DNA from 2 places in the Streptomyces agglomeratus genome. Region 2 is predicted to be linked to the other one. Evidence: riboswitches for the same ligand, from Rfam matches in the RefSeq annotation. Region 2 holds a riboswitch; the other holds the start of a gene.
The links. Region 2 has a riboswitch for glycine ahead of gcvT (glycine cleavage system aminomethyltransferase GcvT). Riboswitches for the same ligand answer to the same signal wherever they lie in the genome.

Region 1: it holds a riboswitch for glycine, as region 2 does, so the genes downstream of both, gcvP (aminomethyl-transferring glycine dehydrogenase) here and gcvT (glycine cleavage system aminomethyltransferase GcvT) in region 2, are expected to answer to the same signal.

What each region holds. Positions count from the first base shown of each region.
Region 1 covers NZ_MEHJ01000001.1:6,644,663-6,656,407, reverse strand. Annotated here, with positions in the region: gene AS594_RS29165 (CPBP family intramembrane glutamic endopeptidase) at 1-801, opposite strand, end outside; gene AS594_RS29160 (glutamate-cysteine ligase family protein) at 1,196-2,704, opposite strand; gene AS594_RS29155 (hypothetical protein) at 3,201-3,800, shown strand; gene AS594_RS29150 (DUF5999 family protein) at 4,177-4,374, shown strand; gene gcvP (aminomethyl-transferring glycine dehydrogenase) at 4,480-7,365, opposite strand; glycine riboswitch at 7,601-7,697, opposite strand; gene AS594_RS29140 (PRC-barrel domain-containing protein) at 7,812-8,177, shown strand; gene AS594_RS29135 (DNA polymerase IV) at 8,105-9,550, opposite strand; gene AS594_RS29130 (MerR family transcriptional regulator) at 9,666-10,286, opposite strand; gene AS594_RS29125 (bifunctional nuclease family protein) at 10,469-10,942, opposite strand; gene ftsR (transcriptional regulator FtsR) at 10,996-11,739, opposite strand.
Region 2 covers NZ_MEHJ01000001.1:2,602,257-2,614,001, reverse strand. Annotated here, with positions in the region: gene AS594_RS10945 (TetR/AcrR family transcriptional regulator) at 1-17, opposite strand, end outside; gene AS594_RS10940 (APC family permease) at 188-1,720, shown strand; gene AS594_RS10935 (PRC domain containing protein) at 1,867-2,217, opposite strand; gene AS594_RS10930 (CsbD family protein) at 2,370-2,549, shown strand; gene AS594_RS10920 (MerR family transcriptional regulator) at 3,856-4,677, opposite strand; gene ppk2 (polyphosphate kinase 2) at 4,762-5,706, opposite strand; gene AS594_RS10910 (L-serine ammonia-lyase) at 5,888-7,255, opposite strand; gene glyA (serine hydroxymethyltransferase) at 7,398-8,660, opposite strand; gene gcvH (glycine cleavage system protein GcvH) at 8,680-9,060, opposite strand; gene gcvT (glycine cleavage system aminomethyltransferase GcvT) at 9,119-10,234, opposite strand; glycine riboswitch at 10,270-10,369, opposite strand; glycine riboswitch at 10,370-10,467, opposite strand; gene AS594_RS10890 (AAA family ATPase) at 10,594-11,319, shown strand; gene AS594_RS10885 (enhanced serine sensitivity protein SseB) at 11,374-11,745, shown strand, end outside.

The DNA.
Region 1 (11,745 bases), 4.0 Mb from region 2:
CTGCAAAGTCGGCAGCCACCCCACCTTGCCCACCAGCAGCGCGTACCCCACGAACGCCCCCACGTCGAGCAGCGTATGGGCCACCACCAGCGGCCCCACACGCCCCCAGCGCCGGTACAGCAGCACGAAGACGGCGCCCATCACCATGTTGCCGACGAACCCGCCGATCCCCTGGTAGAGGTGGTACGACCCGCGCAGCACGGAACTCGCCGCCAGAGAGGCTCTGGGAGACCACCCCAACTGATCGAGTCTGCGCAGCAGATATCCAACGACGATGACTTCCTCCAGTACGGAGTTCTGCATCGCGGACAGGACCAGCACAGGGAACTTCCACCACACCGGCGGCAGCGATTCCGGCACCACCGTGAGGTTGAACCCCGACTCGATGGCGACCAGGTAGAACGCGAGCCCGGCGCTGCCGATGCCCGCCGCGACCAGCGTGCCCCGCCCCAGGTCCGGCCACGGCCGCGTTCGGTCGAAGCCGATCGCGCGCAGCCCCTTCCCCTCGCGCATCAGCAGGTACGCGACCAGCACGACGGGCGCCAGCGCCGACGCGACACCGAACAACTGCCAGGCGAGGTCCAGCCATGGCCGCCCGGGCGCGGCGGACGTATTGAGTTTCGCCGCCTGGTCCTTGAGCCCGCCCGGTTCGGTGACGGCTCCGACAAACCTGATCAGGGACGACACCCCACTCGCGCCCAGTGACAGCGCGAGGACGATGAGCACTTCGATCCGCAGGATCTGTCGCGTCACCCCCTGCTCCGGAGGAAAATCAGCCACCCGCCCCGCCTCTGCCCGCACACCAGCCTCCAGTTCAGAAATCCCGCCTCATCCCCGACTACGCCCCGCCAGGGTCTCGATCGCGGGTACGAAGATCCCGCGCGACAGGCCGGGAGACGAGCGCCTTTCCAGGTGGCGAAACCCTCTCCCCTGCCGAGATCGTCGACATCGTCGAGATTCTTCGAATCGATCGAGATCCACGGTTCGAGGAGGGGCTCCACCGTCATGGGACGTCACAGCTTGCCCGACGGCGCGGCGAAGCACGGCACCAGGTCCGGTTCACCAGCTCAACGCGGCACGCTCGCCGTCGCCACCCCGTCGTCTTGAGCGCCGGCGCGGACGCGGACGCGGACGCGGCGATCACAGAGGCGGGCCGGACCTCCTGATCAGACCCGCCGGCCTCCCCCGGCGCACCTCACGCCCGCCCCGGGAAACCCACCGGCCAGGTGTGCACCGGGTCGCCCTGGTGCATCAGCTCGCTGTAGCGGCGCGTCATGGCGGCCAGCGCGGCTTCGCGTTCCAGGCCGGCCTCCAGAGCGCGGTGGTAGGTGTCCACCTGCCAGGAGGCACCGTTCACGCGCCGCCTGCACCGCTGCTCGATGACGCCGAGGTAGTAGTCCCGGTCGGCGGGCTCGATGCCCCAGGCGTCGAGCCCGGCAGCGGCCAGTGGCAGCAGTTCGTCCCGTACGAGCCTGACGGCCGGCACCCGCGTGGTCCCGCCCGCGCGGCCCGCCTTCGGCCAGATGATCTCCGCCTCGATCCCGAGACGGCAGGCGGTGTCGAAGTTCTCCTCGGCGGCCTCGAAGGGCAGCCGCTTCCACACCGGCCGCGCGTCCTCGGCGAGAGCCCGCACCAGCCCGTAGTAGAAGGCCGCGTTGGCGATCACGTCCGTCACGGTCGGCCCCGCGGGCAGCACCCTGTTCTCCACCCGCAGATGCGGTACGCCGTCGACCAGCCCGTACACGGGCCGGTTCCAGCGGTAGACCGTCCCGTTGTGCAGCACGAGCTCCTGGAGCCGCGGCACCCCGCCGTCGTCGAGCACGAGGAGCGGATCCTCGTCGTCGCAGATCGGCAGCAGGGCCGGGAAGTACCGCAGGTTCTCCTCGAACAGCTCGTACGCCGAGTCCACCCACCGCTCGCCGAACCAGGTCCGCGGCCGTACGCCCTGGGCCTGGAGCTCCGGCGGGCGCGTGTCGGTGGCCTGCTGGAAGAGGGGCGGCCGCGACTCGCGCCACAGCTCGCGGCCGAAGAGGAACGGCGAGTTGGCACCCAGTGCGATCTGCACACCGGCGACCGCCTGCGCCGCGTTCCACACATCCGCGAACCGGCCCGGCGTGACCTGGAGGTGCAACTGCACCGACGTACAGGCCGCTTCCGGCGCGATCGAGGCGAAGGTGCAGTTCAAGCGCTCGACCCCGGTGATGTCCACCGTGAAGTCCTCACCGCGCGCAGTCACTATCTGATCGTTGAGCAGCTGGTAGCGGTCGACGTCGGAGAGATTCGCGGAGACCAGGTCGTGGCGTCCGAGCGTCGGCAGAATTCCGATCATCACGATGCCCGCGTCGACCTCTTCGGCTTTCCTGTGGGCATATCCCAGGCCGGTGCGCAGCTCTTCGGCGAGCTGATCGAATACCCGGCCTCCCAGCCGGTGCGGAACGATATTTACTTCCAAATTGAACATGCCGAGTTCGGTCTGGAAATCACGGCTCGCGATCCGCTCCAGCACCTCGGCGTTCATCATCTTCGGCATACCGTCGGCCCCGGCGAGATTGAGCTCGATCTCCAGCCCCATGAAGTTCTTGGGACGGTCGAAGCGCTTCTCCGCCAGCAGTCGCCCCAGTCCCTCCAGGCACTGCTGGAGTTTCCTCCGGTACCTCTGCCGGTCCGACAGGTCGAACCCGTCTGCCACGACCTTCTCCCCCATCGAAGCATCCCTCCTCGAGTGGGCGGCTCACAGCATCGGGTACTGACGTCACGGTCGATGATGCCCACACGGGCTGATCAGTAACGCCCCGCGGCCACCAATGAACAGGTACCCTCGTTCGGGGATCTCAGCGGCACATTCACTCGGCATGCGGCAGATAGCAGATACCACCCGGTAGCCGCTGGTGAAAATAGCCGACGAGTTTCGGCCTACCGCTGCCGCCGGAACTTTCCAGGCCACGGGCCTGACCCCCCGATGAATGGGTAGATTCTCCGCAGGAAATGGTCCTGATACCGCCTTGCCCGCAATGCGGGCGACGGCTAGCAGAAACATGGCGTGAACACCGTTCGTATAAACTCCGCAGACGAGGCAGAGAGTTGTCGCCCCGGCCAGCGCCCCGCGGCCCACCTCTGACCCCGAAACGCAGACAGCGCCGTCCGCACCGCCCACGCACACCCACGCATCACCGTGTCTCCCAAGTGAGAGGCGACCCACCATGCCGCTGCTTGTCCCACCGGCTCCCGCGCCAGCCCTGCGCAGCGTCCTCGCGGCACTCGGTTCCCCCACCGCCGTCCGCGAGGCCCGTCCCCCGGCCCTCCGTGCGGCTCAGGGACCGCTCAGCCCCGAGTTCCCGCTCCCCTTCCACGTACTGGACGGAATCATCCCGTCAGGCAGGCCGCCGCGCACCCGGCTGACCGGCTGGCGGTTCCTCATCCGCAGCGGCGATCGTACGGTGGCCGCCGCCGACACCATGCTCACCGCCGACGGCTGGGCGTTCTCGCACTTCTGCGAGGGCCCGTACATCGCCTCCAGCGAACTCGCGCTGCGCCAGGCCGAGGCGATGACGAAGCGCTACCAGCCACGCCTGCTGTCCGTACCGGAGCTGTACATGCTCACTCTGTGGCTGCACGACGGTCCGGCCGCCGGCGTCGACGCCTCCGAGACCATGCCGCTGCCGACGGACCTGCTCGTACCGCTGGCGCCCGCACCGCCCGGTATCGCCTCGCACCGCCCGCACCGGGTAGCCGATCTGCTGCCGCTGCTCACCCACCGGCTCACACCACCCGCCGTCCCGCTCCTCAGCCAGCCCGCCTGACGGCGGCCGCCCGTCTCCCGGGCGCCGCCGCGCGTCCCCTGTGCCCCGTGCCCGCCCCGGCCACGGGGCACAGTGCCGCCCGGCCCCCGCCCCCTCAGCCGCCGCCCGGCCCCTGCACCCCCAGCCCGGCCCTCGCACCCCCCAATCGGACTAGCCCGTATCGGCCCCCTCGAACCACCCGAAGGGACGCCCCGGTTGAGCTGAACCGTCCGCACGAGTGACGCGTCATTAATCAGTAAGGAGAGCTGCCGTGAAATCCCTGCGGAACGACGCCCGTGGGGCAACACTGGGACCGGACCGACTGATACGGGGGGCGGCCATGAACAACGCATCGAGCCGCGGGACACTCACCACAACGCAGCGAAAGAACCCTTCCATGTGCCAGCACCAGCCAGCCTGCCCGACTGCCGACTCCGCCGACCGGGAAGCCGCTCGTCTTGTGGCGCACCACCCGGAACAGGGCTGGAGCCTGCTGTGCAACGGAGTCCTCGTCTTCGAGGACACCGGTGAGCTGCTGCCGGACGGCCAGATCATCGCTCCACACCGTCCGCTCGACGTCGTCAGGGCCGCCTGACCGGCCGGCACACGGCTTCACTACGACGAGGGGCCGGCCCGGAGGAATCCTCCGAACCGGCCCCGACCCATGGCGTACGGTCCCGCCGTACGTCCGTGTCGTACGTCAGTTGTCGTACTCGTCCAGCGGCGGGCACGAGCAGACGAGGTTGCGGTCGCCGAACGCACCGTCGATCCGGCGCACCGGCGGCCAGTACTTGTCCGCGGCCGAGACGCCGGCCGGGAAGACCGCCACCTCACGGCTGTACGCGTGCTCCCACTCGCCGCCCAGCGCGGCAGCGGTGTGCGGGGCGTTGCGCAGCGGGTTGTCGTCCGCGGGCCACTCGCCGGACCCGACCTTCTCGATCTCGGCCCTTATGGCGATCATCGTGTCGCAGAACCTGTCGATCTCCGCCAGGTCCTCGCTCTCGGTCGGCTCGATCATCAGCGTCCCGGCCACCGGGAACGACATGGTCGGCGCGTGGAAGCCGTAGTCGATCAGCCGCTTGGCGATGTCGTCCACGCTGACGCCCGTCGCCTTCGACAGCGGCCGCAGGTCGATGATCGCCTCGTGCGCCACCAGCCCGTTCGGGCCGGTGTAGAGCACCGGGTAGTGCGGCTCCAGGCGCTTGGCGATGTAGTTCGCCGCGAGCACCGCGACCTGCGTCGCCCGCTTGAGCCCCTCGCCGCCCATGAGACGGACGTACGCCCACGAGATCGGCAGAATGCCCGCCGAGCCCCACGGAGCGGCCGAAATGGGCCCCACGCCCGTTTCCGGGCCGGCCGTCGGCTGGAGGGGGTGGTTCGGCAGGTACGGCGCGAGGTGCGCCCGTACGCCGACCGGGCCGACGCCGGGGCCGCCGCCGCCGTGCGGGATGCAGAAGGTCTTGTGCAGGTTCAGGTGCGAGACGTCGCCGCCGAACTTGCCCGGCTTGGCGAGTCCGACGAGCGCGTTGAGGTTGGCGCCGTCGACGTACACCTGACCGCCGGCCTCGTGCACCGTCGCGCAGATGTCGGCGACGTGCTCCTCGAACACCCCGTGCGTGGAGGGGTAGGTGATCATCAGCACCGACAGCTCGTCGCGGTACTGCTCGATCTTGGCGTGCAGGTCCTCGACGTCGACCTCGCCGTCCTCACGGGTCTTGACGACGACGACCTTCATGCCGGCCATGACCGCGCTCGCCGCGTTGGTGCCGTGCGCGGACGACGGAATCAGGCACACCGTGCGCTGGTCGTCGCCGTTGGCCCGGTGGTACGCCCGTACCGCCAGCAGCCCCGCCAGCTCGCCCTGCGAACCGGCGTTCGGCTGGATGGACACCGCGTCGTACCCGGTGACCTCGGCGAGACGCTCCTCCAGTTCGTGGATGAGCGTCAGGTAGCCCTGCGCCTGCTCGACCGGCGCGAAGGGGTGGACCGCTCCGAACTCCGGCCAGGTGACCGGCTCCATCTCGGTGGTCGCGTTCAGCTTCATCGTGCACGAGCCGAGCGGGATCATGCCGCGGTCGAGCGCGTAGTCGCGGTCGGCGAGCCTGCGCAGGTAGCGCAGCATCGCGGTCTCCGACCGGTGCTGGTGGAAGACCGGGTGCGTCAGCACCTCGTCACTCCGCAGCAGCCCCTCGGGCAGCGCGTCGGCCACCCGGGCGTCGAGCGCCTCGATGTCCGCGTCGACCCCGAAGGCCGCCCAAACCGCGGAGATCTGCGCGCGGCCCGTCGTCTCGTCGCAGGCCATGGAGACGTGGTCGGCGTCGGCCTGGTACAGGTTGACCCCGCGCTCACGGGCCCCCGCGACGACCTCGGCCGCCTTGCCGGGAACGCGCGCGGTCAGCGTGTCGAAGTACGCGCCGTGCACGACCTCGACGCCGCCGGCGCGCAGGCCCTCGGCGAGCAGCGTCGCGTAGCGGTGCGTGCGGCGCGCGATGCCGCGCAGGCCGTCGGGGCCGTGGTAGACGGCGTACATGCCAGCCATGACGGCGAGCAGCACCTGCGCCGTGCAGATGTTGCTGGTGGCCTTCTCACGGCGGATGTGCTGCTCACGCGTCTGGAGCGCCAGCCGGTACGCCCTGTTGCCGTCGGCGTCCACGGAGACGCCGACGAGCCGCCCGGGCAGGCTGCGCGCGAACTTCTCGCGTACGGCCATGAAGCCGGCGTGCGGGCCGCCGAAGCCCATCGGCACACCGAAGCGCTGGGTGGTGCCCACCGCGATGTCCGCGCCGAGCTCGCCGGGCGAGGTCAGCAGCGTGAGCGCGAGAAGGTCGGCGGCGACGGTGACGATCGCCCCGAGCTCGTGGGCCTGCTCGATGACGGGCTTGATGTCCCGCACGGCGCCCGACGCTCCCGGGTACTGGAGCAGCACACCGAAGACACCGCGCTCGGCGACCTCGGCCGGGATACCGTCCGACAGGTCCGTGACGACGACCTCGACACCGGTCGGCTCCGCGCGCGTCTGAATGACGGCCACGGTCTGCGGCAGGGTGTCGGAGTCGATCAGGAAGACGCCGTTCTTGACCTTGCCCACGCGGCGCGCGAGCGACATGGCCTCGGCGGCGGCGGTGCCCTCGTCGAGCAGCGAGGCACCCGAGGTCGGCAGTCCGGTCAGGTCCGCGACCATGGTCTGGAAGTTGAGCAGCGCTTCGAGGCGGCCCTGCGAGATCTCCGGCTGGTAGGGCGTGTACGCCGTGTACCAGGCGGGGTTCTCCATGACGTTGCGCAGGATCACCGGCGGCGTGAAGGTGCCGTAGTAGCCCAGCCCGATCATCGGGGCGAGCACCTGGTTGCGGTCGGCGAGCGTGCGCAGCTCGGCCAGTACCTCGGCCTCGGTACGCGCGTCGGGCAGTCCGAGCGCCTCGGCGCTCTTGATGACGTCCGGCACCGCGGCCGCGGTCAGCTCGTCGAGCGAGCCGTAACCGACCTGGGCGAGCATCTTGGCCTGAGCTCCGGCATCGGGCCCGATGTGGCGCTGCTCGAAGGGGATGCCACGCTCAAGCTGTGAGAGCGGAATGCGGTTTGCGGTCATCTGCGGAAGGCCTCCTGGTCTGACGCGACCTGCGAGGGGCACCACGGCACGGGTACCCGGACGGCCCTCCCCCTCTGTCATCTCAACCTGAGAGCTTCACCGGAAGACCGTAGGTACGTCGCTGACGTCGAGGTCGTTCCGGCTTTCACCGTCGGTGAGGAAGGGATCCGTGACGGGTGCTGCGCTCTTGCCCAGCACATGCCCGTCCGATGCCCGTCCTGCTTTCCAGAGTGACCTCGTCCGTGCGGTACGGGTGCCTGAGAGATTCCGGGGAGGATTTGCTCCTTCGGCGCCTCCGGCACGTTCACCGGAGACTCTCCCGCACGGGGTCAGCAGCCATTGGCCAGCCTACCAGCGAGGTCTGTCCTGAATCCCTCGAGTGGCCGAGTCCACAGTTGTGCCCTTTCGTAGGGTCTAGGGAGCAGCCGCGATCAGTTGGAGGGACCGTGCAGACCGACATTGATCCGCGCAGCCTGATCGGCCGCAAGGCGTACGACCGCAACGGCACCAGGATCGGAACGGTGGACGAGGTGTACCTCGACGACGCCACGGGTGTGCCCGAATGGGCTGCGGTACGCACCGGTCTCTTCAGCCGGGACGCGTTCGTCCCGCTGGAGCCCAGCAAGGTCGTGGACGACTCCCTGCGGGTGCCCTACGACCGCGCCCTGATCCGGGAGGCACCCGACTTCGGCGTCGGCCGCCACCTCTCCCCCGAACAGGAACTCCAGCTCTACCACCACTACGGGCTGGAGATCTCCTCCCCCGCCCCCGACCGGGACTTCGGGCGGCTGGCCGGCGACGACTCGGCCTGATCCCCGGCGGGCGCCCGCACCAGCGGGAGCGGATCGGACGGGGTGATGTCCGGATCGTCCACCGCGAAGGTCCGCACCCGCCCCGGCGGCGACGTCGGCTCCTCGAACCGCACCGTCACCCTCCCGAGCCCGCTGCCCTGCACCCACCCCGCTCCGTACCGGGCGTGCCGCACGTCCTGCCCGGCCAGCCACCGGCGCTCCTGCGGCGGCTCGGGAGCTGCCGCCACCGGCTCCCCGGCGCCGGGCACCGTTTCCGCGGTCTCCTGCGCACCCTGCGCCTCGGCCTGCGCGCGCTCCCCCGCCGCCGCCTGTGCGAAGAGGTCCTCCTGCGTGTAGTCGGCCAGCCCGGTGACGCCCACGCCCAGCAGCCTGACGCCGCCGGTGGTGTCCACCGACTCCAGCAGCCGCCCGGCGGCCTCCCGCACCACCGCCGGATCGTCGGTGGGCCCACGCAGCGTCTCGGAGCGCGTCAGAGTCGAGAAGTCGTATCTGCGCACCTTCAGCACCACGGTCCTGCCCGAGCGCCCGGCCGCCCGCAACCGCTGCACGCACCGGTCCGACAGCCGCACCACCTCGTTCCTGACCCGGACCCGGTCGTGCAGGTCCACTTCGAAGGTGTCCTCGACCGACACGGATTTGGCGTCCCTCTCAGCCACCACGGGCCGTTCGTCGTGCCCGGCGGCCATTCGGTACAACGAGACCCCGTGCGCCCGTCCCAGCAGGCGTACAAGCTCGTCCTCGCCCGCTTCCGCGAGATGGGCGACGGTCGTCATTCCGGCCCGGCGCAGATGCTCGCCGGTGGCCGGGCCGACCCCCGGCAGGATCCGCACCGGCATGGGCCCCAGCAGCTCCCGCTCGGTCCCCAGCTCTATGAGCACGAGACCGTCCGGCTTGGCCTGCTCCGACGCGATCTTCGCGAGCATCTTGGAACCCGCGAGTCCCACGGAGCCCGTCAGCCCCGTGACAGCCTTGATGTCGGCGCGCAGCAGTTCGCCCGCCCTGCGCGCCGAGGCGGAGTCGTCGGCCACTCCGCCGGCCTCCAGATCGACGAACGCCTCGTCCAGGCTCAGCGGCTCCACCAGCGGGGAAAGCCGCCCGAGGAGCTCCATGACCTGTTCGCTGACCGACCGGTAGAGGGCGAAGCGCGGCATCAGGTAAGCGGCGTTCGGGCACAGCCGGCGCGCCTGGGCCACCGGCATCGCCGAATGCACCCCGAATCGTCTGGCCTCGTACGACGCGGTGGCGACAACCCCCCGGGTCCCGATTCCGCCGACGACCACCGGCTTTCCGCGCAGACTCGGCTTCGCCGCCTGCTCTGCTGCGGCGTAGAAGGCATCCATGTCCAGATGCAGGATGGTCGGCGCGGATCTCACACCACCGATGCTGCCGTACGGCACTGACAATCGGGCGGCGACGGCGCGGCGGGAAGACAGCCGCACCGGCCGGAGCGCCGACCGGCCCGTCCTCCGTCCGCCCCCGAGCCGCCCGTCAGCCCGCCTTGTTGCGGCGCCGCGCGAGTTCGTCCGTGGGGTTGTGCCCGACCAGCGTCTCGCCCGTGTCGACGCGCTCCCCGTGCAGCTGGGACAGCGCGCTCTCCACATCCCGCCAGACCACGCCCACGGCGATCCCGAAGACGCCCTGGCCGCCCTGGAGCAGCTCGACGACCTCGTCGGGCGACGAGCACTCGTACACCGTCGCGCCGTCGCTCATGAGCGTCATCCGCTCCAGGTCCTGGAAACCCCGGGCCCGCAGATGCTGGACGGCCGCGCGAATGTTCTGCAACGCCACACCGGTGTCCAGGAATCGCTTGACGATTTTGAGGACGACGACGTCGCGGAAGCTGTAAAGCCGCTGCGTACCCGATCCGTGGGCGGGCCGTACGCTCGGCTCCACCAGTCCCGTACGCGCCCAGTAGTCGAGCTGCCGGTAAGTGATCCCCGCCGCCGCGCAGGCGGTCGGCCCCCGGTACCCGATGCTCTCCGTGCCCTCGGCCGCCGTCGTCCCGCCCGTGGCCGACGTCATGCCCTGCCGCCCCGCCAGAGGGTCGACCGCACTGCCGTGAAGCGGATACGGCCCGCCCGCCACCGTACCGTCGCCGCTGCTTCTCACGCCGACCTCCGTCCTTGACCTGCCCTGTCGACGGTAGGCAGTCACCCGGGGTGCGTCAACGATCGCCACACTCGGCACGCCGAGTGATAATCACCCTGAGAGTGGTTTCCCGTGCCTAACTTCGGGGAAAAGCTACTTGTTTGCGGGAAAACACCCCGGCGCGCGGCGCACTGGCCGACGGCTCACTGACTGTTCGTCCCGAAGTCCTCGGGGGAGATCTGGTCGAGGAACTCGCGGAACTTCTCCACCTCGTCCTCCTGCTCGTCAGGAATCGCGATACCCGCGTCGTCCAGCACCCCGTCACTGCCGTAGATCGGCGTACCGGTGCGCAGGGCCAGCGCTATGGCGTCGGACGGCCTCGCGCTCACTTCGACTCCGCTGGCGAAGACCAGCTCGGCGTAGAAGACCCCTTCCCGCAGGTCGGTGATGCGGACTTCAGTGAGCTCCTGGCCGACCGCTTCGAGTACGTCCTTGAAGAGGTCATGGGTCAGAGGCCTGGCAGGGGCCATCCCCTGCTGGGCAAAGGCGATCGCAGTCGCCTCCCCCGGCCCGATCCAGATGGGGAGGTACCGATCGCCTCCCACTTCGCGCAGGAGCACGATCGGTTGGTTCGAGGGCATTTCTACCCGGACACCTACGACGTCGAGCTCGTTCACACAGCAACCCTAGGACGTGCTTGGCAGGTTTGGGTAGTCGGGATCCCCCAAGCTCAGTGCAGCCGCACGCCGAGGGCTGCCTGGATGAGGGCCGAATGGAGCTTGACGGACAACTCGGCGAGTTCTTTGGCCGTAGCCTCCGCATGGGCTCTGGTCTGCGGATTCCGGTGCCGGCGCAGGGGCGCGACGACCTGTTCCACGAGGTCGGCCTCGCGATCCGCCGCCGCCTTCACCGCGCGCAAATGCCGTGGCTCAAGGCCGAACCGGCCAAATTCGGCCACAAGCTTGGCCACTGTGACGACTTCGGCGTCGTAGCCACCGCCCGGCAGGGGGGAGATCAGACCGTACGACTCCCAGACGTCCAGCTCTTCCTCACCGACCTCTGCGGCCGCCAGCAGCTCGTCGCGTCCGATCCGGGCCGCCGTCGGGCGGTCCGTCCCTGGGCCCGCGGCCCCGTCGGACTCCTCGTCCGCCCCGCCGGCGGCCGGAAGCCGCACCTGTTCACCACGCTCCAGCGCGTCGAGGTGCTCACGGATGACCTTGAGCGGCAGGTAATGATCACGCTGCATGCGCAGCACCTGGGCCAGCCGCTCGACATGGTCGGAACTGAATTTGCGGTAACCGGAGGCGGTCCGCTGCGGTTCGACGAGTCCCTCGGTCTCCAGGAAACGGATCTTGGAGATGGTGACCTCGGGAAACTCGTCACGCAGCAGGTTCAGCACGGTGCCAATACTCACCAGCCGGTCGCCCGCGGTGGCGGTGCCGTTTCCGGCACCGCCCGTCGGTGTTCGCTGCATGGACCT
Region 2 (11,745 bases):
TGACTCGGTCGGGCCATGGTGGCGCTCCCCCTCTTTCGCCGGTCAGGTTACTCGGCGGCAGGGGCTTCACAAGGGGACGGGGGCGCGTTACCGTCCCCGCAGCCCGTAAACCTAACAACGTTAGATTTAGGTCGGCAGTGCGATGCCGGCCGCCTCCCTCGTGTCCCCTGCCCTCCGAGGTGCCCCCATGTCAGAACCCTCTTCCTCCGGCCCGGCGGCCACCGTCCCACCGGCCGCCGCCCCGCAGCCCGTCGCCGGCCCTGCCGCCACCCGGGACGCCGACGCCGCCCGGCTCGGCGATCTGGGATACCAGCAGGAGCTGCGCCGCAGCCTCGGCGTCCTGGGGAACATCTCCATGGGCTTCGCCGTGGTCTCGCCCGTGGTCGCCCTGTACGCCGTGTCCATGGTCGGCACGATGATCGCCGGGCCCGCCTGGGTATGGGCGCTGCCGGTCGTCCTGCTGGGCCAGTGCCTGGTGGTCAACGTGTACGCCGAACTGGCGTCCCAGTGGCCGCTGACCGGCGGCCCGTACCAGTGGGGCAGACGGCTCCTCGGGCCCTCCTTCGGCTGGATGAGCGGCTGGGTGTGGCAGTTCGCGGTGATGTTCGGCAACACCACCGTGGCCTACCTGGCCGCGCCCTGGGTGTTCGCCCTCGTCGGGGTCGCGCCCACGCCCGGGACGATGGTGGCGGTGGCCGCCGGCATCCTCTTCGGCTGCATGCTGGTCAACGCCTTCGGCATCAGGATCCTCAGCTGGTTCGTGTCGCTGGGCATCGCCGCCGAGGCGGTGGCGTCGGTACTCGTCGGCTTCGCCCTGCTGCTGTTCTTCCGCGAGCACGGCTTCGCGCTGTTCACCCGGACGCTCGGGGCCGAGGAGCTGTCCGGCGGCTCCACCGTCATGGCGTTCCTCGCCGTCCTCGCCGTCGCCGGCTGGGGCTTCATCGGCTTCGACGCGTGCGTCTCGACGGCCGAGGAGACGAAGGACGCCGGACGCCAGGTGCCGCGCGCCATGTGGTGGGCGCTGCTGAGTGTCGGCGTCGTCGTGATCCTCAACGCCATCGCCGTCGCGCTGGCCCACCCCGACCCGGCGGCCGTGGTGGCGGGGGAGGACCTGGACCCCGTGACGACCGCCGTGATCTCGTCGTTCGGCTCCTGGTCAGACAAGCCGTTCGTGCTCGTCGTACTGATCGGCTTCCTCGCCTGCGCCATGGCCTCCCAGGGCGGCGCCGCCCGCGGTGTGTACTCGCTGGCCCGTGACGGCGTCTTCCCCTTCTCCCGGTACGTACGCAAGGTCAACCGGCGGCAGGCCCCGATCGGCGGCCTCGTCGCCTCCACCGTGGTCAGCTGCTCCGCGCTGCTGCTCGGGCTGAACGCGACCGCGATCGGCAGCCTGATCGCGGTCGGGACGGCGGCCACGTTCCTGCCGTTCTTCCTGGTGTCGCTGGCCGCGCTGATCGCCCGCCTGCGCGGCACCTGGGTGCCGTCCGGCCACATCCGCCAGGGGGCAAAGGGCACCCTCCTCAACGTGCTCGCGGTGCTGTGGACGGCCTTCGAGGTCGCCAACGTCTGCTGGCCCCGCGCGATCCTCGCCCCGCCGGGCGCCCCCTGGTACCAGGTCTGGGCCGGGCTGCTGGGCACCGGCGTCGTGATCACCGCCGGTCTCGTCTATCTGCTCGCCAGGCGCCCGCAGGACAAGCTCCGCGCCGCCGAAAGCGCCTGATCTCCCCGCCGCCCGTGGCAAGCGGAGCACCCGGGCCGCGGAGCACCCGGCCCGTACGGCACACATGCGGGTGGGGTCACACATACGGGTGGGGCCCGGCAGGAGTCGCTCCTGCCGGGCCCCACCCGCATCGCGCGTGCGGATGCTCAGACGCGCCGGTGGCGGCCGTAGTAGCCGCCCACCTGCTCGTGGTAACCGGCGTCGCCGATGTGCTTGTCCCTGTCGAACTCGGGCGCGTCCTTGATCTGGTCCTTGGTGAGATCGACGTAGATCTTCTCTTCGGCCGTGTCGACGCGCGTCACGGTGCCGGCCGGCAGCAGTACGTGCTTGCCGAAGATCCAGACGCCCGTGTCCACGACGACGTAGGACGACCCGACCTCGTCGGAGTGCTTGTCCACCTTCCCGATGCTCCCGTCGGTCGCCTCGACCTTGAATCCGGTCAGCGTGTTTCCCGCGGTGTGCCCGGTCGTCGGCTGGTAGCCCCAGATGTCGCTCATGCTCAATGGCTCCTTTGTGTCGACGAGGTGTAACCAATTCATCGGGTGTCCGGGATTCGGCGACTTACACCGGAGCAATGGCACGTTTGAATGGCGCTTTTACGGTGAGACGCAATAGCGTCAAATCTTCCGACCGGCAGGACGTGAGTGTCGTGGCTGACAAGAAGGACCAGAAGACGAAGGCGAAGGCCGAGCAGGTCAAGGGCAAGGCCAAGGAAGTAGCCGGCCGGGCGGTGGGCGACGAACCCATGGAGACCGAAGGCCGGCTGGAACAGTCCAAGGGCGACGCGCGTCAGGCGAAGGAAAAGATCAAGGACACCTTCAAGCACTGACCGCGCGACAAGGCGTACCGCGTGACAGCGTCCGGTCCGGGCAGAAGGAAATGTGCCCGGACCGGACGCTGTCACGCGGCTTTCCGTTTGTCGCAGCTTTACGAATTGCCGAACGGCTCCACACGCTGCTCCGGCACGCGGTCGCCCGCCGGCTGCCCGCAGCCGAGGAAGCCATGGGAATCCAGGCGAACCCGCTTCTCCGCCGCCGACGGACTGAAGGCTTACGCGGGTGCGGCCCCCCTCATCCGGCCTCCGGCAAACGCAAGAACGTCGGTCACCGGTTTGTGAAGAACAACCGGCTCAACCACGCCGGATACCTCGGTGCCTTCACCACCCTCACCCATGCGTTCCCTTCGACGAAGCCATCGCCTTTCCTACCGCCTGCGCCGGATAGGCAGACTGAGCAGGGAAAACGCAGTCGTGACCGACGCTGTCGGTGGGATACAACGGCTCGTATGACGGGCTTCTACTGCGCGAAGTGCGGTGCCGAACTCACCCCGGGCCTGCAAGAGCTGCCGGGCGTCCCGGACGTCTCCGTGCACGACAAGGACCGCCACGGCACGACACGGCTCGCGCCATCGACAGTCCCCCGAGGCAGCTACGCCATCGACCCCGAACCCTGGGGCGCCCCCTTTGAAAATCCGGATGCCCAGACCGCGGACGTGCAGGGGAGCCGCGCGCTTCTCATGCCACCTGACATGACCGGCATGGTGCCTGCCGGACCCAGGAACTCCGTGGTCGTGCATCCACAGGACATGCCGAGTCTGCGGTTGACCAGCTCGTTGGGCATTCACCACGGGTGCTGCGGGCCGCTTGGAACCGGAGGCCGCAACATGGCGTGCAGGTGCGGGGCACGCGTGGCCACTCTTGCCGCGGACTGTACGGGCCCGCACGAGCTGCACCTCGATCCGCTCCGGACGTGTGCCTTCATGCCTGACACCTCAACGTGATCACGAAGCATCCGGCGTCCACAGGCCGGCGTCACCGGCGGGCGCCTTGACCCGTGAACCGCATGAGGTGTCTTTCGCGACGGCACACCGCCGGTTCACGGCGTGGACGGAGGCGATCCTGTGGCGTCGGCTGCACCGCGCTGTCGTGGATTTACTCGGGGCCAGGGGCGAGGTCGACTGGCCTTCGGCGATCACCGACGCAGCGTCCGTGCGGGCGAAAAGGGGCGCACCTTGACCGGGCCGAACCCGGTCGATCGCGGTAGGAAAGGCAGCAACCTGCACGTCCTGTCCGACGCTCAGGGCATCCCGCCGGCCGCCGCGGTGTGGGCCTTGTCCCGGGACGATGGCCCAGGGTCTCAGGGCTTGGTCACCGGCGCCTGGAGTTCGGTCACCCAGTCGTCGCGGTTGTCCGGGCACTCCAGGTTGATCTCCCGGGGGTATCCGGCTGACCGGTACCCGTTTTCGTCGATCCAGAAGGCCAGGGCCTGGGCCGTGGGCAGCACGGTGTCCATTGAGCCACGGTGCACGATTGTCGCCGCCTGGTCGACGGGCGGCAGGTCCAGCACCCGGAAGGCGCCGTCCTGGAGCGGGGCCGCGACCTGGACAGCGGCGTGGATGGTGATCCTGCCACCACCCTCCGGGGCTTCCTCGTAATAGGCGACACCGGGCCCCGCGGGCGCTACCCCGGCCGTGTCCAGACGCCGGAACAGCTCGTCGTAGAGCGGCCCGATGACCGGGCCGATGTCCTCGGGCTCGAAGCTCGCGGCGGTCGCGGTCAGTTCCGCCACTCGGACAGCCGGGACGCTCTTGAAGACGACGTCGTTCGTGGGCATGTGCCCCTCGCTCTCGATCGACCGGAGCCTCGCCTCGACCTGGATCAGCCGCGCCGCCGCGGCGGTCATCGCGACCTCCAGCTCGGCCCGCCGCAGCCGCAGCATGGCGCGCAGTTCTTCGGTGGTGACCTTCTCGTCCAGGATCTGCTGGACCTGCTGGAGGGTCAGGCCGAGGTCTTTCAGCGCGATGACGCGGTTGAGGCGGGCCAGCTGGGCAGCCGAGTAGTACCGGTAGCCAGTGGCGGGGTCGACGTGGGCCGGGCGTAGCAGTCCAGTGGCGTCGTAGTGACGCAGCATGCGGACCGATACGCGGCCGTGCCGGGCGAAGTCTCCGATGGTGAACATGATGTCTCCGAGTTCAGCACCTGACACGGTGTGAGGGTCAACAAGCCGCTTCCCGCCCAGCACACGACAGCCACGCCGACGGTGTCAGGGGTGCTCGCCCGGGCCGTCGCGGTGGCCGGTGAGCGGCGTCGGGGACAGGGCGGTGCTCTCCTCCCCGGGCTCCAGGAGGGTGTCCGCCGGGCCGACGATCAGCGGATCGGGCTCTCCGACCGCCTTCTCGTCCTTGTTCGCGTAGTCGAACCGCCACAGCAGGCTGCGCATGGCTTCCAGCCGGCCGCGCTTCTTGTCGTTGTTCTTCACGACGGTCCACGGCGCGTGAACGGTGTCGGTGGCCCGGAACATGTCTACCTTCGCCGCGGTGTACGCGTCCCACAGGTCCAGCGAGGCCAGATCGGTCGGCGAAAGCTTCCACTGGCGTACCGGATCCACCTGCCGGATGGCGAAGCGCGTGCGCTGCTCGTTGCGCGAGACCGAGAACCAGAACTTCACCAGCAGGATCCCGTCGTCCGTCAGCATCCGCTCGAAGAGCGGTGCCTGGTCCAGGAAGCCGCGGCACTCGGCCGGCGTGCAGAATCCCATCACGCGCTCGACGCCCGCCCGGTTGTACCAGGAGCGGTCGAAGAAGACGATCTCCCCCGCGGACGGGAGATGGGCGACGTAACGCTGGAAGTACCACTGACCGGACTCCCGCTCCGTGGGCTTCTCCAGCGCCACCACGCGGGCACCGCGCGGATTGAGCCGCTCGGTGAATCGGTGGATGGTGCCGCCCTTGCCCGCCGCGTCACGTCCTTCGCAGATGACGACGATCCGCTGCCCCGTGTCCTTGACCCACCGCTGGAGCTTGAGCAGTTCGATCTGGAGCAGCCGTTTGTTCCGCTCGTACTCCTGGCGCCCGAGCTTGCGGTCGTACGGGTGGTTCTCCCGCCACGTCCGCAGGGGACGCCCGTCGTCGTCGAGCAGTACGGGCCGCTCTGGGTGACGGTCGTCGACGGTCAGCCCTTCGAGAAGGGCCTCCTCCTCAGCAGCCACCGGGCATCGCGTGCGTCGCGGACGCACTCCCCTGATCAGACATGCACGCTCTCCAGACGAGTCGCGGACGTGTTTTCCCCGCAGGCAGGGTGCCCGCGCTCCGTCCGCCTACGCGCCGACTGCCCGCCCGGAAAACGGATCACCAAGATCCGGACGGGGCCCCCGGGGCGTCCGGGAGGGCTCAGCACTCGATGATGTTCACCGCCAGACCGCCGCGCGCGGTCTCCTTGTACTTCACCGACATGTCCGCGCCGGTCTCCTTCATGGTCTTGATGACCTTGTCCAGCGACACCTTGTGGCTGCCGTCGCCGCGCATCGCCATCCGCGCCGCCGTGACGGCCTTGACCGCCGCCATGCCGTTGCGCTCGATGCACGGGATCTGGACCAGGCCGCCGACCGGGTCGCAGGTCAGGCCGAGGTTGTGCTCCATGCCGATCTCGGCCGCGTTCTCCACCTGCTCGGGGGTGCCGCCGAGCACCTCGGCGAGCGCGCCGGCCGCCATCGAGCAGGCGGAGCCGACCTCGCCCTGGCAGCCGACCTCGGCGCCCGAGATCGAGGCATTCTCCTTGAAGAGCATGCCGATCGCGCCCGCGGAGAGCATGAAGCGGACCACGCCCTCCTCGTCCGCGCCCGGTACGAAGTTCATGTAGTAGTGCAGTACGGCCGGAATGATGCCGGCCGCGCCGTTCGTCGGCGCGGTGACGACGCGCCCGCCCGCCGCGTTCTCCTCGTTGACCGCCATCGCGTAGAGCGTGATCCACTCCATCGCCAGGGCCAGCGGGTCGCCCTCGGAGCGCAGCTTGCGCGCGGTGTTCGCGGCGCGCCTGCGCACCTTGAGACCGCCGGGCAGGATGCCCTCCTGGGACATGCCGCGCGCCACGCAGTCCTGCATGACCCGCCAGATCTCCAGCAGCCCCTCGCGGATCTCGGTCTCCGTGCGCCACGCCTTCTCGTTCTCCAGCATCAGCGCGGAGATCGACAGGCCCGTCTCCTTCGCCAGGCGCAGCAGCTCGTCGCCGGTGCGGAAGGGGTACTTCAGCACCGTGTCGTCGAGCTTGATCCGGTCCTCCCCGACCGCGTCCTCGTCGACGACGAACCCGCCGCCCACCGAGTAGTACGTCTTCTCCAGCAGGGGCGCGCCCTCGGCGTCGTACGCCCACAGCGTCATGCCGTTGGCGTGGTACGGCAGGGCCTTGCGGCGGTGCAGGATCAGGTCCTCGTCGAAGTCGAAGCCGATCTCGTGCACGCCCAGCAGGTTGAGGCGCTTCTCCGCCTTGATCCGCTCGAACTCCGCGTCGGCGGTCTCGACGTCGACCGTGCGCGGCGAGCTTCCCTCCAGGCCGAGCAGTACGGCCTTCGGGGTGCCGTGGCCGTGGCCGGTGGCGCCGAGCGAGCCGAACAGCTCGGCGCGTATCGAGGCGGTGTGGGCGATCAGACCGTCGTTCTTGAGGCGGCCCACGAACAGGCGGGCGGCGCGCATGGGGCCGACCGTGTGGGAGCTGGAGGGGCCGATGCCGATCGAGAACAGGTCGAAGACCGAGATGGCCACGGGGGAACTCCTAAGGGGTGGGGAAGACGCCGTTGTCTGCCTGGGTGGTGCAGATGATCAAGGCGGGGCAACACGGTGCGGGGCACCGCACTCACTGTTCAGTGTGCGCGGTGCCCCGATATTCAGTCTGTGCCGTACGTAACTACTTCAGACCAGGGTAAAGCGGGTGCTTGCCGGCGAGCGCCGTGACGCGGGCCGAAAGAGCGTCGGCGTCGTACGACGGCTTCAGCGCCTCGGCGATGATGTCCGCCACCTCGGCGAAGTCCTCGGCCTGGAAACCGCGCGTGGCCAGGGCCGGCGTACCGATCCGCAGACCCGAGGTGACCATCGGGGGGCGCGGGTCGTTCGGGATGGCGTTGCGGTTGACCGTGATGCCCAGACCGTGCAGGCGGTCCTCGGCCTGCTGGCCGTCGAGCTCGGAGTTCCGCAGGTCGACGAGGACCAGGTGGACGTCCGTGCCGCCGGTGAGGACGGACACGCCGTGCTCGGTGACGTCGGCCTGCACCAGGCGCTCGGCCAGGATGCGGGCGCCGTCCAGGGTGCGCTGCTGGCGCTCCTTGAACTCCTCGCTCGCGGCGACCTTGAAGGAGACGGCCTTCGCGGCGATGACGTGCTCCAGCGGGCCGCCCTGCTGGCCGGGGAAGACCGCGGAGTTGATCTTCTTGGCGAGCTCGGCGGTGGAGAGGATCACTCCGCCGCGCGGGCCGCCGAGCGTCTTGTGCGTGGTCGTGGTGACGACGTGGGCGTGCGGCACCGGGTTGGGGTGCAGACCCGCGGCGACCAGACCGGCGAAGTGCGCCATGTCGACCATGAGGTACGCGCCGACCTCGTCCGCGATGCGGCGGAAGGCGGCGAAGTCCAGCTGGCGCGGGTACGCCGACCAGCCGGCCACGATCAGCTTCGGCTTGGACTCCTTGGCGAGGCGCTCGACCTCGGCCATGTCGACCTCGCCGGTGGCGTCGTCCACGTGGTACGCGACCACGTTGTAGAGCTTGCCGGAGAAGTTGATCTTCATGCCGTGGGTCAGGTGACCGCCGTGGGCCAGGTTCAGACCCATGATCGTGTCGCCGGGCTTGAGCAGCGCGAACATCGCGGCGGCGTTGGCCTGGGCACCCGAGTGCGGCTGTACGTTCGCGTGCTCGGCGCCGAAGAGCGCCTTGATGCGGTCGATGGCGATCTGCTCGACCACGTCGACGTGCTCACAGCCGCCGTAGTAACGGCGGCCCGGGTAGCCCTCGGCGTACTTGTTGGTCAGTACGGAGCCCTGGGCCTCCATGACCGCGACCGGAGCGAAGTTCTCCGAGGCGATCATTTCGAGGGTGGACTGCTGGCGGAGCAGCTCGGCGTCGACGGCGGCGGCGACGTCCGGGTCGAGCTCATGCAGGGGAGTGTTGAGAAGCGTCATCACGGTCCCGATCGAGGTCTTAGTTGCCGGAGGAGAAGGCGTCGTACTCGTCGGCGGAGAGCAGGTCGCCCGGCTCGTCCGTGACGCGCACCTTGAAGAGCCAGCCGCCCTCGAAGGGGGCGGAGTTCACCAGCGACGGGTCGTCGACGACGTCCTGGTTGGCCTCGACGACCTCGCCGGTCACCGGGGAGTACAGGTCGCTGACCGACTTGGTCGACTCCAGCTCGCCGCAGGACTCGCCCGCGCTCACCGTGTCGCCGACCGCCGGGAGCTGGGCGTAGACGACGTCACCGAGCGCGTTGGCCGCGAACTCCGTGATGCCGACCGTCGCGACGCCGTCCTCGGCGGTCGACAGCCACTCGTGCTCCTTGCTGTAACGCAGCTGCTGGGGGTTGCTCATGACCTGAATTCTCCTGTACGCGGGGGAGTGCTGGTGAACGGGGAGGTTGTGCGGGGGGTCACTTCTGGCGCTTGTAGAACGGCAGCGCGACGACCTCGTACGGCTCATGCGTACCGCGAATGTCGACGCCGACACCGGAGGTGCCGGGAGCGGCGTGCGCGGCGTCGACGTACGCCATGGCGATCGGCCTGCCCAGCGTCGGGGAGGGGGCGCCGGAGGTGACCTCGCCGATCACCTTGCCGTCCGCGACGACGGGGAAACCGGCGCGCGGGACGCGGCGGCCCTCGGCGATCAGGCCGACGAGCTTGCGCGGCGGGGCGGTCTCGGCGCGCTCGGCGGCGGCTTCGAGGGCGGCGCGGCCGACGAAGTCACCTTCCTTCTCGAACTTCACGACGCGGCCGAGGCCCGCGTCGAACGGGGTGAGCGCGGTGGTCAGCTCGTGCCCGTACAGCGGCATGCCCGCCTCCAGGCGCAGCGTGTCGCGGCAGGAGAGGCCGGCCGGGACCAGACCGACGTCCTTGCCCGCCTCGGTCAGCGCCTGCCACAGCGTCTCGGCGTGCCGAGGCTCCACGAACAGCTCGAAGCCGTCCTCGCCGGTGTAACCGGTACGGGCGATCAGCGCCGGGACGCCGGCGACGGTGCCGGGCAGGCCGGCGTAGTACTTCAGCCCGTCGAGGTCGGCGTCGGTGACGGACTTCAGGATGCCGGGGGACTCGGGGCCCTGGACGGCGATCAGGGCGTACGCGTCACGGTCGTCCCGTACGACGGCGTCGAAGCCGGCGGCGCGCTCGGTGATCGCGTCGAGGACGACCTGGGCGTTGCCGGCGTTGGCGACGACCATGTACTCGGTCTCGCCCAGCCGGTAGACGATCAGGTCGTCGACGATCCCGCCGTCCTCCTGGCAGATCATCGTGTAGCGGGCGCGGCCGAGACCGATGGTGCCGATGTTGCCGACGAGGGCGTAGTCGAGCGCGTTCACGGCCTGCGGGCCGGAGACGGTGATCTCGCCCATGTGGGAGAGGTCGAAGAGGCCGGCGCGGGTGCGAACGGCGTTGTGCTCGTCGCGCTCGCTGGCGTACCGCAGCGGCATGTCCCAGCCCGCGAAGTCGGTCATGGTCGCGCCCAGCGCACGATGAGTGGCGTCGAGGGCGGTGTGACGGGGGACAGTGCTCATGTGAGGGGCTCCCAGGGCATGACAGGCGAGGACGATCCTCCCCATCTGTCATCGGAACCTGAGAGGTTCACCGGGAGAGCCCCGGCTTGCACCTTGGGTGGAGCCGCGACGAAGCGGCCCGCTTTTCAGATCTGCCTCGCCCGCGCGGTACGGGGCCTGAGAGATTCAAGGGAGGAACTTGCTCCTTCGGCGTCCCGGGCACAGGGTGCCCCGGACTCTCCCGCGCGGATTCAAGCGGCCGGTATGCAGTTGGCGGGCACATCATTGCACGGAAATGGACTTGTGGCGCATTACCTTTTCTTTACACTTCTTGGGGAAGGGTGGGGGAAGGGTGGGGGACACCCGACAGGGGGAAGACGATGACGTTCCAGCAGCCAGGTGCCTACGCGGCGACCGCCGGTGCCGCACAGCGCGCGGTACCGGCCCAGCAGGGCGTGCCGATGGCCGTGCCCGTACCGGTTCCGGTCAGGGCGGCCGCGCGGCGGCCCGCGGCGACCGTGCGCGACCTGCGCGAGCGCGAGGGGCGCAGCCCGCGGGTGCTGGCCTTCGCGGCCGGTGACACGGTGGTGGTGTCCGGCCTGCCCGGCAGCGGGAAGAGCACCCTCATCCGCCGTACGGCGAGTGCGGCGGCGCACCGCATCGACTCGCAGGACGTGCGCGAGCGGTGGGAGGCGCGGATGCCCCGCGCGGTGCCGTACGCCCTCTACCGGCCGCTGGTGCGCGTGGCGCACTACGCCGGGCTCCGGCGGGCGCTGCGTTCGGGCGAGGGCGTCGTGGTGCACGACTGCGGTACGCAGACCTGGGTGCGGCGCTGGCTGGCGCGCGACGCCCGCCGCCGGGGCGTCGCGCTGCACCTGGTGCTGCTCGACGTGACCGCCGACGTGGCGCGGGCCGGCCAGCAGGAGCGGGGCCGAGGCGTCTCGGGTTACGCCTTCGCCCGGCACCGCAGGGCGGTGGCCCGGCTGGTACGGGACGCGGAGGCGGGCCGGCTGCCGGTGGGCTGCGCTTCGGCGGTGCTGCTGGACCGGGACGCCGCGGGCGCGCTCACGGTGATCGAATTCCCGGGGCCGGCGGCGGGGGCGTAGGCGGGCAGGGGAACAGGCCCCCGGGGCAGCCGCGCCCCGCGTTAAAGTCGTGCCGTGGATTACCCAGACTTCCCGGTACCGGCCCACCCCCACGGCGGCAGCGGCTGGCCCGGCAACGAGCTCGAAGAGGTGCTGGGCGCGTCGCTCGGCAACCCCGCCGCCGGCGGCCGCATAGTCGAGGTGCTGGGGCGCAGCCAGGTGTGGGTGCCGCTGCCGAACGGCGGCGGGCCGGACTCCCCGAACCTCGACCTGCCCACGGTGCAGATCCACGGCGAGGCGTACGTCCCCGTGTACAGCTCGGAGGAACAGCTGCGCCAGTGCGCCGGGCCCCACATGTCCTTCACCGTGGCCCCCGCCCGCGAGTTCGCCCGCGGCCTGCCCCCGCAGCTCGGCATCGCCGTGAACCCGGACGGCCCGGTCGGTGTG